3 regions of the Metabacillus sp. GQ13 genome follow, and region 3 is predicted to be linked to each of the others. Evidence: riboswitches for the same ligand, from Rfam matches in the RefSeq annotation. Region 3 holds a riboswitch; each other region holds the start of a gene.
The links. Region 3 has a riboswitch for S-adenosylmethionine ahead of metK (methionine adenosyltransferase). Riboswitches for the same ligand answer to the same signal wherever they lie in the genome.

Region 1: another riboswitch for S-adenosylmethionine. It lies ahead of AC6CHR_RS10490 (BMP family protein); the one in region 3 lies ahead of metK (methionine adenosyltransferase).
Region 2: another riboswitch for S-adenosylmethionine. It lies ahead of AC6CHR_RS02475 (bifunctional homocysteine S-methyltransferase/methylenetetrahydrofolate reductase); the one in region 3 lies ahead of metK (methionine adenosyltransferase).

What each region holds. Positions count from the first base shown of each region.
Region 1 is NZ_JCAXET010000007.1:125,912-130,152, forward strand. It holds gene AC6CHR_RS10475 (PadR family transcriptional regulator) at 1-145, shown strand, start outside; gene AC6CHR_RS10480 (HAAS signaling domain-containing protein) at 138-692, shown strand; gene AC6CHR_RS10485 (DUF4097 family beta strand repeat-containing protein) at 693-1,535, shown strand; SAM riboswitch class I at 1,859-1,967, shown strand; gene AC6CHR_RS10490 (BMP family protein) at 2,134-3,150, shown strand; gene AC6CHR_RS10495 (ABC transporter ATP-binding protein) at 3,226-4,241, shown strand, end outside.
Region 2 is NZ_JCAXET010000002.1:40,300-44,540, forward strand. It holds gene AC6CHR_RS02475 (bifunctional homocysteine S-methyltransferase/methylenetetrahydrofolate reductase) at 1-1,581, opposite strand, end outside; SAM riboswitch class I at 1,680-1,837, opposite strand; gene AC6CHR_RS02480 (YajQ family cyclic di-GMP-binding protein) at 2,101-2,592, opposite strand; gene AC6CHR_RS02485 (CvfB family protein) at 2,829-3,680, shown strand; gene AC6CHR_RS02490 (BMP family lipoprotein) at 3,881-4,241, shown strand, end outside.
Region 3 is NZ_JCAXET010000019.1:55,449-59,689, reverse strand. It holds gene pckA (phosphoenolpyruvate carboxykinase (ATP)) at 1-805, opposite strand, end outside; SAM riboswitch class I at 1,328-1,551, shown strand; gene metK (methionine adenosyltransferase) at 1,823-3,025, shown strand; gene AC6CHR_RS20500 (FixH family protein) at 3,526-4,241, shown strand, end outside.

The sequences.
Region 1 (4,241 bases), on a different contig from region 3:
AGTTGAATCCTCCGAGGGTCCGTCCCGAAAGTATTATACCCTTACCAAAAAAGGGAGAGAGTATATGCAGGAATTAATAGGTGAGTGGAGACAGTTTAGTCGAAGTGTTGATGAATTATTAGGGGAGAGTGAGGACCATGAATAAGCGGGAGTTTCTTAACGAATTAGCTAGTCAACTTAAGAAGGTACCTGAACATGATCGCAAAGAGATGCTTTATGATTTTGAGGAACATTTTGAATTAGGTATGACGAACGAAAAATCGGAAGAGGAAATCGCTGAAGATCTAGGAAACCCAAAGCTGATAGCAAAGGACTTGTTAGTTGATTATATGGTGTCACAGGCAGAAACCGATCAATCGGTAAAAAGCATGTTTCAAGCTGTACTTGCAACCATTAGCCTTAGTTTTTTTAATATCATCTTTTTATTAGGGCCAATTATTGCTGTCATTGGTGTTTATCTAGCTTTATCTGCATCAGCTATTACACTTACCCTTTCACCGCTTGCGTTGATTATTTCTCTCATTTTTTATGGTCCGACTAATATCGTAGTCGAATTCTTTATGGGACTCATTCTTTGTAGTTTAGGGGTATTAATGAGCATTGCAATGATTTATGTTGGCAAATTTTTATACAAAATGATTTTAAAATATGTGAAGTTTAATATCCGAATTGTAAAAGGGGGAAACAAATAAATGAAAAAGGTAGCATTAGGAGCATTAATCGCCCTTGTCATAGGTGTAGTTGGTTTGTTCACAGTAGGTGGGAATGCATTTTCCATGGGTAAAAATGCAAATATAAATGAACAAGAAACAATTTCGGCTAACGGAATAAAAACGATGAAGATTAATGTGGATGTAGGGGAAGTACGAATTAGAGAAGGAGAAAGTGACCAAATAGACATCAAACTACATGGGAGTGTAGCTGAAAAATTAAAGGACCAAATAAAATTCAAGGTTGTTAAGAGCGAAACAAAAGTCGAGGTTGTTGTTCGTGAATCAAATAAATTTTTCATTCAAATCCCTTTTGTGAATTCAGGTCTCCAAAGTGAACGTATTCTGGATGTAAGCATACCAAAGAGTTTATTAGATAAGCTTGAAGTAAACACAAATGTTGGTGAAATCGATATTGAAGGTGTTGAACCAACTGAATTGTATGTTAATAGTGATGTTGGCGAAATATATGTTAATCAATATAGTGGAAATGGAAATTATGTAACTGATGTAGGGGATATCGAATTAGAAAATATTAGTGGTAAAACGAATGCAGAGACGGATACCGGTGACATAGATATTGCTTTAATTGATATGAAAGATGATCTTGAGTTGCGATCAGATATTGGCGAACTAAAGGTTACCTTTGCAGAAGAACCTGGAAATATAGAGTTTGATTTAAATAGTGAACTAGGGGATGTGTCAATCTCAGGATTTAAAGGATACAAAGACTCGGATTCTCGAAGTATCATCACTCAAATTGGAACCAATGGACCTACCCTGAAAGCAACGACAGAGATTGGTGACATATCAGTTAAGAGATAACTGGTTCAAAGGTCTTCTATTACCTTGAAAGTAAGAAGGGTCATCATCCGGGATTGATTGGCTAAGACTTCTAATAACAAGCTTTATGAAAATAACTTTTAGTAAGAGATGGTCATGAGACTATCTCTTTTCTTATGTTTAAATCTTAGGCATTGTGCGGGTACAGATGTAGTTACCTTTCCTGTCAGCTGCAACAAATGACACGCTCAAATAAATTAATTAATAGTTTAGAAATATTAAATTTTTAGTGAAAACAACTTGCAATTTCCTTAATATTCTTTAAAATAAGAAATAATTAAATTTTACGACAAATTTAGACAAAATCCTTATCGAGAGTGGCAGAGGGACTGGCCCATTGATGCCCAGCATCCGCTATAGAATGATAGCAAGGTGCTAATTCCTGCAGAATGTTAAAGTTCTGATAGATAAGAAGAGATATAAAAATGCTCTTCCTTAAAAGGAGGGGTTTTTGTGTTTAAAATACGAACGAATATAAATGTTTTATCGATAATGTTTGCCTATAGGTCTTTAATTTGTACGATAACTAGTGTATATTTGTCTGTAGAAGAAAAAACACGAATATAAAGGTGGGGCATACATGAAGAAATTATTTGTATTTATTGCTTTATTCACGGTGTTATTGGCGGGCTGTGGAGCTAATGAGACAACAAAATCATCAGGTGAGAAAACAGAAGCAAAGTCAAAGAAAATTGCTCTTGTACTCCCTGAGAAAATTGGTGTGAATCCATTCTTTCAACAAATGGATGAGGGTGCAAAAAAAGCAGCAGAAGAATTCGGTTTTGAGCTGAAAACGATCGAATCGACAGACCTTGCAGCAATAGAAGAGAATTTACGAGTAGCTGTAGCTGAGGGTTATGATTTAATTATTACCTCTTCATTTGAATCAGAAGATGCATTAAAAAAGGTTGCGAGTGAAAACCCAGACAAGCAATTTGCCATTATTGATACAACAGTAGATTTACCAAACGTACGAAGTGTAAACTTTAGAGAACATGAGGCAGCCTACTTACTAGGTGCAGCTGCTGGTTTATCAACAAAAACGAATACAGTTGGCATGGTTACCGCAGTTGATATACCACTAATGAAAAAGTGGACAGTTGCGTTTGAGCAAGGCTTAAAGTCAACAAATCCAGATGCAGAGTACTTAGTGAATTATGTAGGAAGCTTTGATGATCCAGCTAAGGCAAAGGAACTTGCCATTCTTCAGGCGTCTAAAGGTGCTGACTTCATTGCTGGAGCAGCGGCAGTTGGAGATCTTGGCGTTTTTGAAGCAGCTAAAGAAAAGGGCTTTTTCACAGCAGGACAAGATATCGATCGTACCGTACTTGATCCCGAACATATTGTCTTATCACAATTAAAAGGAACAGATGCAGTAGCATATGAAACGATTAAAGCATTTTCTGAAGGGACATATGAACCAGGGGCTGTCGCTTATGGTCTGAAAGAAGATGGTGTTGGTTTGACCTACGTAACAGCGGAAAGTGAAACACCATTAAATGATTTTGTCGGACAAGACGTAATCGAAAAAGTGACGACTATCAAAGATAAGATTGTAAGTGGTGAGCTAGAAATTGCCAATCCATTAGAAAACTAATTATATAAGGTAAAATCGGAACCGACTACAGCTATTGCAGTCGGTTCCCTGTGTGTCACTGAGGGAGGATGAATAATGCCAAACCGTTTAGAAATGAAAAATATGACAAAAAAGTATGGAAGTTTTACAGCGAATGACTCTATTTCTCTAGCGCTAAAAGTAGGTGAGGTTCATGCAGTCGTAGGAGAAAATGGCGCAGGAAAAACCACATTAATGCGCATGCTCTATGGAATGGAATTGCCTACCTCAGGTGAGATTTATATAGATGGAAAGCAAATGAACTTCACAACACCAAATGACGCAATTGAAAATCGGATTGGAATGGTTCACCAACATTTTATGCTGTTTCCTGACTTCACAGCTGCCGAAAATATTGTGATTGGGCATGAACCGAGAAAGGCTGGTTTTTTCAATCGAAAGCAGGCTATTGAGAAAGTACAGCAACTAGTAGACCAATACAAAATTCCAGTTAGACCAACAGCAAAAACAGCTGATTGTTCTGTCGGAGAGCAACAGAGAATGGAAATCCTCAAAGTACTCTATCAAGGGGCGGAAATGATTATTTTAGATGAGCCATCGGCGGTATTAACACCCCATGAGGTAAAGGATTTATTAGGAACTATTCGTCAATTAGCTGATCAAGGTAAAAGCATTATTCTTATTACCCATAAACTTCGTGAAGTGATGGAGGTTGCGGACCATATTACCGTTCTCCGTAATGGAAAGGTCACTGGATCTGTAGCTAGAGATGAGACCTCAGTTGATGAGTTAGCAAAGCTGATGGTTGGTCGTGACCTTCAAGAGTTAACTAGCCGTGCCCAAATAAATGGTGAGGCGATTCTTGAAGTGAAAAATGTAACTGTCCAGGAAAAGGCGAATAAACCGGTTCTAAACCGTATTTCTTTTAAAGTGAATCGTGGCGAAATTGTTGGGATTGCTGGTGTTTCAGGAAATGGACAATCAGAGCTACTTCAAGTAATTTCTGGATTGAGATCAATGAACTCAGGAGCCGTTTTCATTGATGGAAAACAAGTAACAAATCAATCCGTTAAGGCGATTCGTCAAGCGGGATTATCACATATCCCAGAGGA
Region 2 (4,241 bases), on a different contig from region 3:
TGAAGTTAGCGGCATGATCCCGATGTAGATAGGTGACTTAACATTGCGAGTCGCTTCATAAACATCGACAATTTGTTGACTTGAATAGAGAGGCTGAGAGATAAAATAATCAGCTCCACAAGCGATTTTTTTCTCAAGCCTCACAACAGCTTTGTCTAAATGGCGAACATTCGGATTAAAGGCTGCTGCAACTGAGAAATTTGTTTTCTCCCCTAATGGTTTACCAGAATAAGAGACACCTTCGTTGAATTGTTTGATTAAACTGATTAAATCAAACGAAGAAACATCATAAACTGAAGTAGCACCAGGAAAATCACCGATTTTAGATGGGTCGCCTGTTATTGCTAATACATCAGAAAGTCCTAACGTATGTAGGCCCATCAAATGAGATTGTAAACCGATTAAATTCCGGTCACGGCAAGTTATATGAATTAATGCACGTGTTCCTGTTCGCTCCCTAGCAAGCATGCCAGCTGCAAGGTTGCTTATTCGAGGGGAAGCGAGTGAATTATCTGCAAGTGTTAGTGCATCGATACCAGCATGGTGAAGGGCCTCTGCACCTTGAAGGAATTTACTCATTCCAAGTTTCTTCGGTGGATCTAGCTCAACAATAACTGAACGTTTCTCAGCGACAATATCCTGTAAGGGAGGAAGTAAATAAGTTTTATCTTCTGAAATGCTTATTTTTTCATGTTTAGGTACTTTAACATGCTTCTCCGTAACAGGTGGTAAGTGTCCCACTGCCTCAGCGATTGATTGAATATGTTGTGGTGTTGTTCCACAACAACCACCTATTAATCTAGCACCTTGCTCTCTGAATTTTAGCGCGCTCTCCTTGAAATAGCCTTGATCAGATTCGTAGACAAGACGACCTTCATTTAAAGCAGGTAAACTGCTGTTAGGGAATACCGACAAATATGAGTTTTCTAGGAGCGGTACTTCCTCAAGTGATTGGATCATATGATATGGACCTAAATGACAGTTTAAACCAATGACATTTGCTCCAAGGTCTTCAAGTTCTAAAAATGCTTGTGACAAAGGTGTACCATCCTGTAAAACACCTGCTTCATGAAGTGATACATTTGTAATGATTGGCTTATTCGTTTCTTTTCTAGCAATTTGTAGAACAGTTTTTAATTCTTCTAAATCATAATAGGTTTCGAGTAGAATTCCATCGACATCTTCATTTAGTAAAACAAAAAGCTGTTCTCTGAAATTTCGTTTTAGTTCATCTAATGTGTGGGCACTTTTCTTAAAAGAGCGTACACCACCGATTGTACCGAATACATACGTTGATGATGAGGCAGCTCGTTTAGCAATTTCAACAGCTTTTCTATTAATTTGTCTAATTTCATCCTCTAATCCATAGCGAGTTAGTTTAATATCATTCGCTCCGTAAGTATTTGTCTGAATAACGTTCGCACCAGCCTGAATGTAGGATTGATGGACACGTAATACATCATCTGGCTTTGATACATTCAGTTCTTCAAAGCAACGATCAACACCATGAGAATAAAGCATTGTTCCGATTGCGCCGTCTCCGATTAGGATCTTAGTTTTTAAGTCTTCCAAAAAGTTCATAGTAAAGCCCCCGTCCTTGGTTAATTGAGTAGGAGAAAAAAGTGAATCTATAAAAAAAAAGCCTTCATAAGCAGAAGGCTAAAATGATTCAAAGCTTCCCCTTATCTTTCAAGCATCTTACATGCTTAGCTGGAATTAGCACCTTGGCACTCGGAAGATCTAGGTAGAAAAGATGATATCGGTACCAGATCTAAACTCGTGTAAACCGGTTGCTGAAGCTTCATCGGGCCAGTCCCTCAGCTTCTCTTGATAAGATATGAAATTAGTTAATTACTTTAACGTATAGAAATGTATTATAACTAATTTATCTAATATTTCGAAAAATATCAATAGTAAAATGTAATGTTGACTAAAATTGTATGAATAATTAAAAATAAGAAAAGGATAAAACATGTTGGCAAGAAAAAGCGATAGATAGAAAAAGGTAATCCCTGACAGAATGACTGTAGGGATTACCTAATGTTCTAAAAATTTGCGAACGTAATCATGATAAAAAAGCATAATTAAATCCACTTTAGTTTAACGGTAATTAATAAATTGTACCTCAATCGGTAAATCAGCTTCTCTAATTGCAGCGATTACTTGTTGGAGATCGTCTTTGTTTTTACCGGTTACACGGATTTGGTCATCTTGAATCTGTGTTTTAACTTTTAAACCATTATTTTTAATGATGTTGTTTATTTTTTTTGCATTTTCTTTATCAATCCCTGAAACTAGTTCAGCTCGTTGGCGAACAGTTCCACCTGAAGCATTCTCAAGCTTTTTGTAGGAAATATTTTTTATTGGTACATTTCGTTTAACTAACTTTGAAATCAGTACATCCTTTAATTGCTCAAGCTTGTAATCATCATCAGAAACCAAAACGAGTTCTTCCTTATCTAGAGATATGTTGCTTTTACTGCCTTTAAAGTCGTACCTAGTGGCAACTTCTTTCATTGCAATGCTAATTGCGTTTGTTACTTCAGGGAATTCAATTTTAGATACAATATCAAATGAACTTTCTTTCGCCATAATAATCCTCCATTACGTATATAATATAGTTAAATTATAGTAAAATAAAACAGTCATCACAACTTTTATATGTTAAAAGGGACTTTGAACAGTAAAAATAGCCGGAACTCGTCCCCATAAAGGCAAAGTGGTAAGGATTTACGTACTGGTTGTTTTCGCAAAGATTGTGGTTATTCGTATAATTAGCCAAACTTTTAGAAGAGAACCTACTTAATTGATGAAGGGACAGATATAAAATGATACCAGGTACATTTGAAATACTAACAATAGATGAGAAGGTCGAGTATGGATACTTCTTAACTGATGGTGAAGAACGTGTGTTATTACATAAAACAGAGGTAATAGGTGAGATTGAAGTAGGCGATGAGATTGAAGTCTTTTTCGGAGTTGATTCACAAGATCGTTTATATGCAACAATGAAAAAACCATTGATTACTGAGGGCTCATACGAATGGCTTGATGTAGTAGACATCGTTGAGGATATGGGAGCATTCGTATACATTGGCTTAAGTAAGGATGCACTTGTTGCAGAGGATCATCTTCCGTTTTTAAGAGAGGTTTGGCCTAAAGTAGGAGACAAACTTTACTGTACATTAAAGGTCACAGGAAATGGCAAATTTTTTGCCCGACTTGCAACAGAGGATATTGTTGAACCATTTATTAAAGAAGCAGACCGTTCTGTATTCAATAAACAAGTTACTGGGACTGTTTATCGGATGATTGTTGCGGGATCATATATTTTAACAGAGGATGGGTATAAAGGATTTATTCATTCATCTCAACGTATCGTCGAACCCCGTTTAGGTGAGACCGTTACAGGTAGAGTGATTGATGTAAAGGAAGACGGAACAGTTAATGTCTCTTTACTGCCACGTAAACACGAGGCTTTGAGTGGTGATGCGGAACGAATTTATGCTTATATGCAAGAGCGAGACGGGGCAATGCCTTATACAGACAAAAGTGATCCAGATGACATCTATGAACGTTTTAATTTAAGTAAAGCTGCATTTAAGCGTGCATTAGGTCACCTTATGAAAAATGAGAGAGTATATCAAAAAGAGGGATGGACGTATTTTAAAGAGCAATAAAATGAATAATTAGCAAAAAAGCTTTCATTTCGTCAGAGGAATGAAAGCTTTTTTACGTTTGTAAGATAATAATTTTCAGAATATTCTTTTCTGTTAAAAAAATAATAACTTTAATAGTTAAGTATTAATAATAGTAGAAATATGCCGATAGAAGTCTATGTATTATTTTAATATAGATTATTGGAGGTTTTTAAATGTGCATAAAGAAACTCACTGCCGTGGTATTTCTTTGTTTTATCCTTATGATAAACGGCTGTTCGCAACAAGAGGTTGCTAGTAAAGTCGATGAAAAGGTGAAAATTGGTATTATGCTTTCAGATGTAGGTTTAGGAGATCAATCTTTTAGTGATTTAGCTTTTAGTGGACTTGTTAAAGCTAGGAACGAATTAGGTATTATTTTTGACTATCGTGAATTAAAGGAAACTGAGACTTATGAAGCGGGCTTAACTGAACTAGTAGAAGAAGACTGTGATGTCATAGTTGGCCTCGGTTTTATGGTACAGGCTGATCTAGAAAAAGTAGCAAAAAAGTATCCAAAACAACAATTCATTATCATTGATT
Region 3 (4,241 bases):
CGCCTTCTATATTAAAAATCCCTGAAGTAGACCATCCATGTTCATCATCACCGATTAGCCGTCTGTTAGAATCAGCCGATAAAGTTGTTTTCCCTGTACCTGATAATCCAAAGAAGAGGGCAACATCGCCTTCAAATCCAACATTCGCAGAACAATGCATTGACAAGACATTGTTTTCTGGAAGTAGATAGTTCATCACCGAGAATATTGCCTTCTTCATTTCTCCTGCATATTCCGTCCCGCCAATTAATATTGTTCTTTTCTCGAGTGATATGATTATAAATGTTTCAGAATGGGTACCATCAACTTCAGGATCTGCCTTAAAATATGGCGCAGATAAAATCGTAAAAGGTTTCTTAGATAATGGGAAGGAGTTCTCACTATCCCTAATGAATAACTGACTAGCAAATAAATTATGCCATGCATATTCATTTACTACCTGAAGAGGTAATTGATAGCGCTTATCTGCACCTGCATAACCATAGAAGATGTAAAATTCATCTCGTTCTTTTAAATGAGAGATAACCTTGCTATAAAGCTTATCAAATACTGATTCAGAAATTGGTTGATTGATATTTCCCCACTCAATTTTATTTTCTATCGATGGTTCTTTTACATAAAATTTATCCCTAGGAGATCTTCCAGTATACGCACCAGTCGTCGCACGAATTGCTCCAGTTGAAGTTAAAATACCTTCCTTGCGCTCAAGAACCTTTTCCACAAGTTGGGAAACCGATAAATTATGCCTCGCGTTATCCCCGTTAATAAGTTGAGTTAGCTTATTTGTCATCTCAGTTAGATTCATCCCATTACCACCTTTACTCGAGAAATGTCCTTCTTCTACTATATTACAATATACTGAGGAAAATTAGGCTCTTTTCTAAAGTCTCTTTTCCAAAAGCTTGTTGCTTATTGACTGATAAAAATCAACTTATGTATTTTATTTGTACCACTTTTATTAAATTCAAAAGGGAAGGATTAGGTATCTAAGTGAACATAGCAAAATTGAATCACATTTTTGGATATTTCAATCAAAAGAGGTAAGGATAAATAAAAGAATCAATAAGCAAGTAAACACAAAGGTTATCTAGTATATCTCATCGTTTTCTTATAAAATTCTTGTATTGTGGATAAGCACTTTGACATCCAGTGCATAGTAAACTTCACTCTTATACATAGGGTAAGTCAACATCGAATCGCTTACGCTCTTCGTGTTTCCTTTATCTAATTTGGGAGTGCTCCAGTTCATACGTCATTGAACGGGCTCTTCCACTTTTGTTCTTGACACTAGTAATTCTGTGCGCTATGATATGTCCTTGAACGGATTCTCTTATCCCGAGCTGGTGGAGGGACAGGCCCTATGAAACCCAGCAACCTGCTATTTAAGGAAAGGTCGTCATTTCGCTCTTACATGTAGAGTTCAAAGGTTGTATCTATTGTTTAAACAATTAGTGCAATTATTTCTATGTTGGAGTCGAAAATGAACCACGACATTTTCAAAACGCAAAGGTGCTAACCTGAAGCAAGGCGAAAGCCCTTGATCGATAAGAGCGAAAGGCGATGAACGATTACAAAACCTTTCCTCACAAGGGAAAGGTTTTTTTGTAGTGATAAGAATAGATAAGTTTTGTCCTTAGTTTACGTGTGTCCAACATAGTTTCGAATGAGGATCTTCATTAGAGTTTTATCAGGACAAGCATGTGGTAAAGGTACATAATACTTCTGTTCAGAAACATGCCAGCGTGATCCTTATAAGGTAAATAGACTTAGGGAAGAGTTCCGGATCAAATTTAATGAAAACGAATATAGGAGGAAGATTTAAATTATGACTAATAAGCGTCTTTTTACTTCTGAGTCTGTAACAGAAGGCCATCCAGATAAAATTTGTGATCAAATTTCAGATTCAATCCTTGATGCAATTATTGAAAAAGATCCAAATGCACGTGTAGCGTGTGAAACATCTGTAACAACAGGTTTAGTGCTAGTAGCTGGTGAAATTACAACAAGTACATATGTGGACATTCCAAAAATCGTTCGCGAAACGATTAAGGGAATTGGTTATACACGTGCTAAATATGGCTTTGATGCTGAAACATGTGCAGTATTGACTTCAATCGATGAACAATCTGCAGATATTGCATTAGGTGTTGATCAAGCACTTGAGGCTCGTGAAGGAAATATGACTGATGAAGAAATTGATGCAATAGGTGCAGGAGACCAAGGGTTAATGTTTGGGTTTGCATGTAATGAAACAAAGGAATTAATGCCACTACCAATTTCTTTAGCACACAAAATTGCACGTCGTTTAACCGAAGTACGAAAAGATGATATCCTACCTTACTTACGTCCTGATGGTAAAACACAAGTAACGGTTGAATATGATGAGTTTAATAAACCAGTTCGTATTGATACGATTGTCATTTCTACACAGCACCACCCAGAAGTTGCGTTAGAGCAAATTCAACGTAATTTGAAAGAATACGTTATTAATCCTGTTGTTCCTAAGGAATTAATTGACGAGAATACGAAGTATTTCATAAACCCAACAGGTCGTTTCGTAATTGGTGGACCTCAAGGTGATGCAGGCTTAACTGGTCGAAAAATTATTGTTGACACATATGGTGGCTATGCAAGACATGGTGGAGGAGCATTTTCTGGTAAAGATGCAACTAAGGTTGATAGATCTGCTGCATATGCGGCTCGTTATGTTGCAAAAAATATTGTAGCCTCTGGTTTGGCTGATAAGTGTGAAGTTCAACTGGCTTATGCTATTGGCGTTGCACATCCTGTATCGATAGCAATTGATACATTTGGAACGGGTCAAGTATCTGAAAATACTTTAGTTGAAGTTGTGCGAAATAACTTTGATTTACGTCCAGCTGGTATAATTAAAATGCTTGATCTACGCCGTCCAATTTATAAGCAAACGGCAGCCTATGGACATTTCGGTCGTAATGACCTAGATCTTCCATGGGAAAGAACTGATAGAGCTGAGGCAATAAGTAAAGAAGCACTAAATCAATAGGCTGTTAAAAAGGAAAAAACACGTTAAAGGGAAACAACTTTTGACACAGAAACAATAATGATTGAAATAGCACACAAACCGAATTGGTTCGTGTGCTATTTCGATTGTTAGGGCATCCTTAGAATTACGTAATAACGTTAAGTGAATAAGTGTAAAAAAAGCAAATTATCTAATAATATTGGACTTTGTTCCGCGGATATAAATATACTATGGGTAAGGTAATTTAAACTCTGTGAACGATGGGATTTACATATTGGTGATGTTTAGCTTCAAAGACAGCAATTAGAGCTTTTTAAACAATTAAGCTATATGTTTAGGTTGGTGAAGTGAACCTAGCAAATAATAATATGTACATAAACATTTATAACAATCGTTTCTTATCAATGGGCTTTTTTAAAAATGAATAGTATATCTATAAAATGTGTATAAATGATGTAGTGGTTAACCGGTATATTCATCATTTAACTCATAGTTAGTGACTAATTGGAGGTTTTTGTAGAATGACAAAAGGATATTTGAGTTGCTTCATTCTTTTCCTAGCTTTTTTATTGACTGGTTGTCAAGGTTCAGAGGATCATAACGGGCATCAAGCTGCTGAAGAAGAAGTGAAAATCCCAAAAGTGGAAATTATCGCTAATGAGCAGGTTAATAAAAATGAAGATATAACAATAGCAGCCAACGTTTATTATGGTGAGGAATTGGTAGACGATGCAGAAGTCATATTTGAAGTAAAACTAGGTGATCAATCTGAAAAAGTGGAAGCTAAGCTAATTGATAATGGGAAATATGAAATTAACTATCAATTTAAAGAAGACGGAACATATTCCGTAACGGCTCACACGAATGTGAAAAGTTATCATACGATGCCAACTAAGGATATTGTGGTTGGATCAGGAGAAAACGGCAAGGAAACCACAAAGGCAACAGATGTGGATGAACATCATCATGAAGACCATGCAAGTGCGGAACATCATCCTAGTAGTGTAACAATCAATGTAGAAGAATTAACTGGTTTTAAAGTAAATAAGGAAGAAACGTTATCAACAAATATAGAAGAAGCTGAACAGCCTTTTACTGAGGCGATCGTACGATTCGAAATCTGGAAGGATGGAGAGGAGAAACATCAATATGTTGATGCTACTGAATTTTCTACAAAAGGGGAATACACAGCATCCTATACATTTGATGAGATCGGTAATTATACGGTAAAAGTACA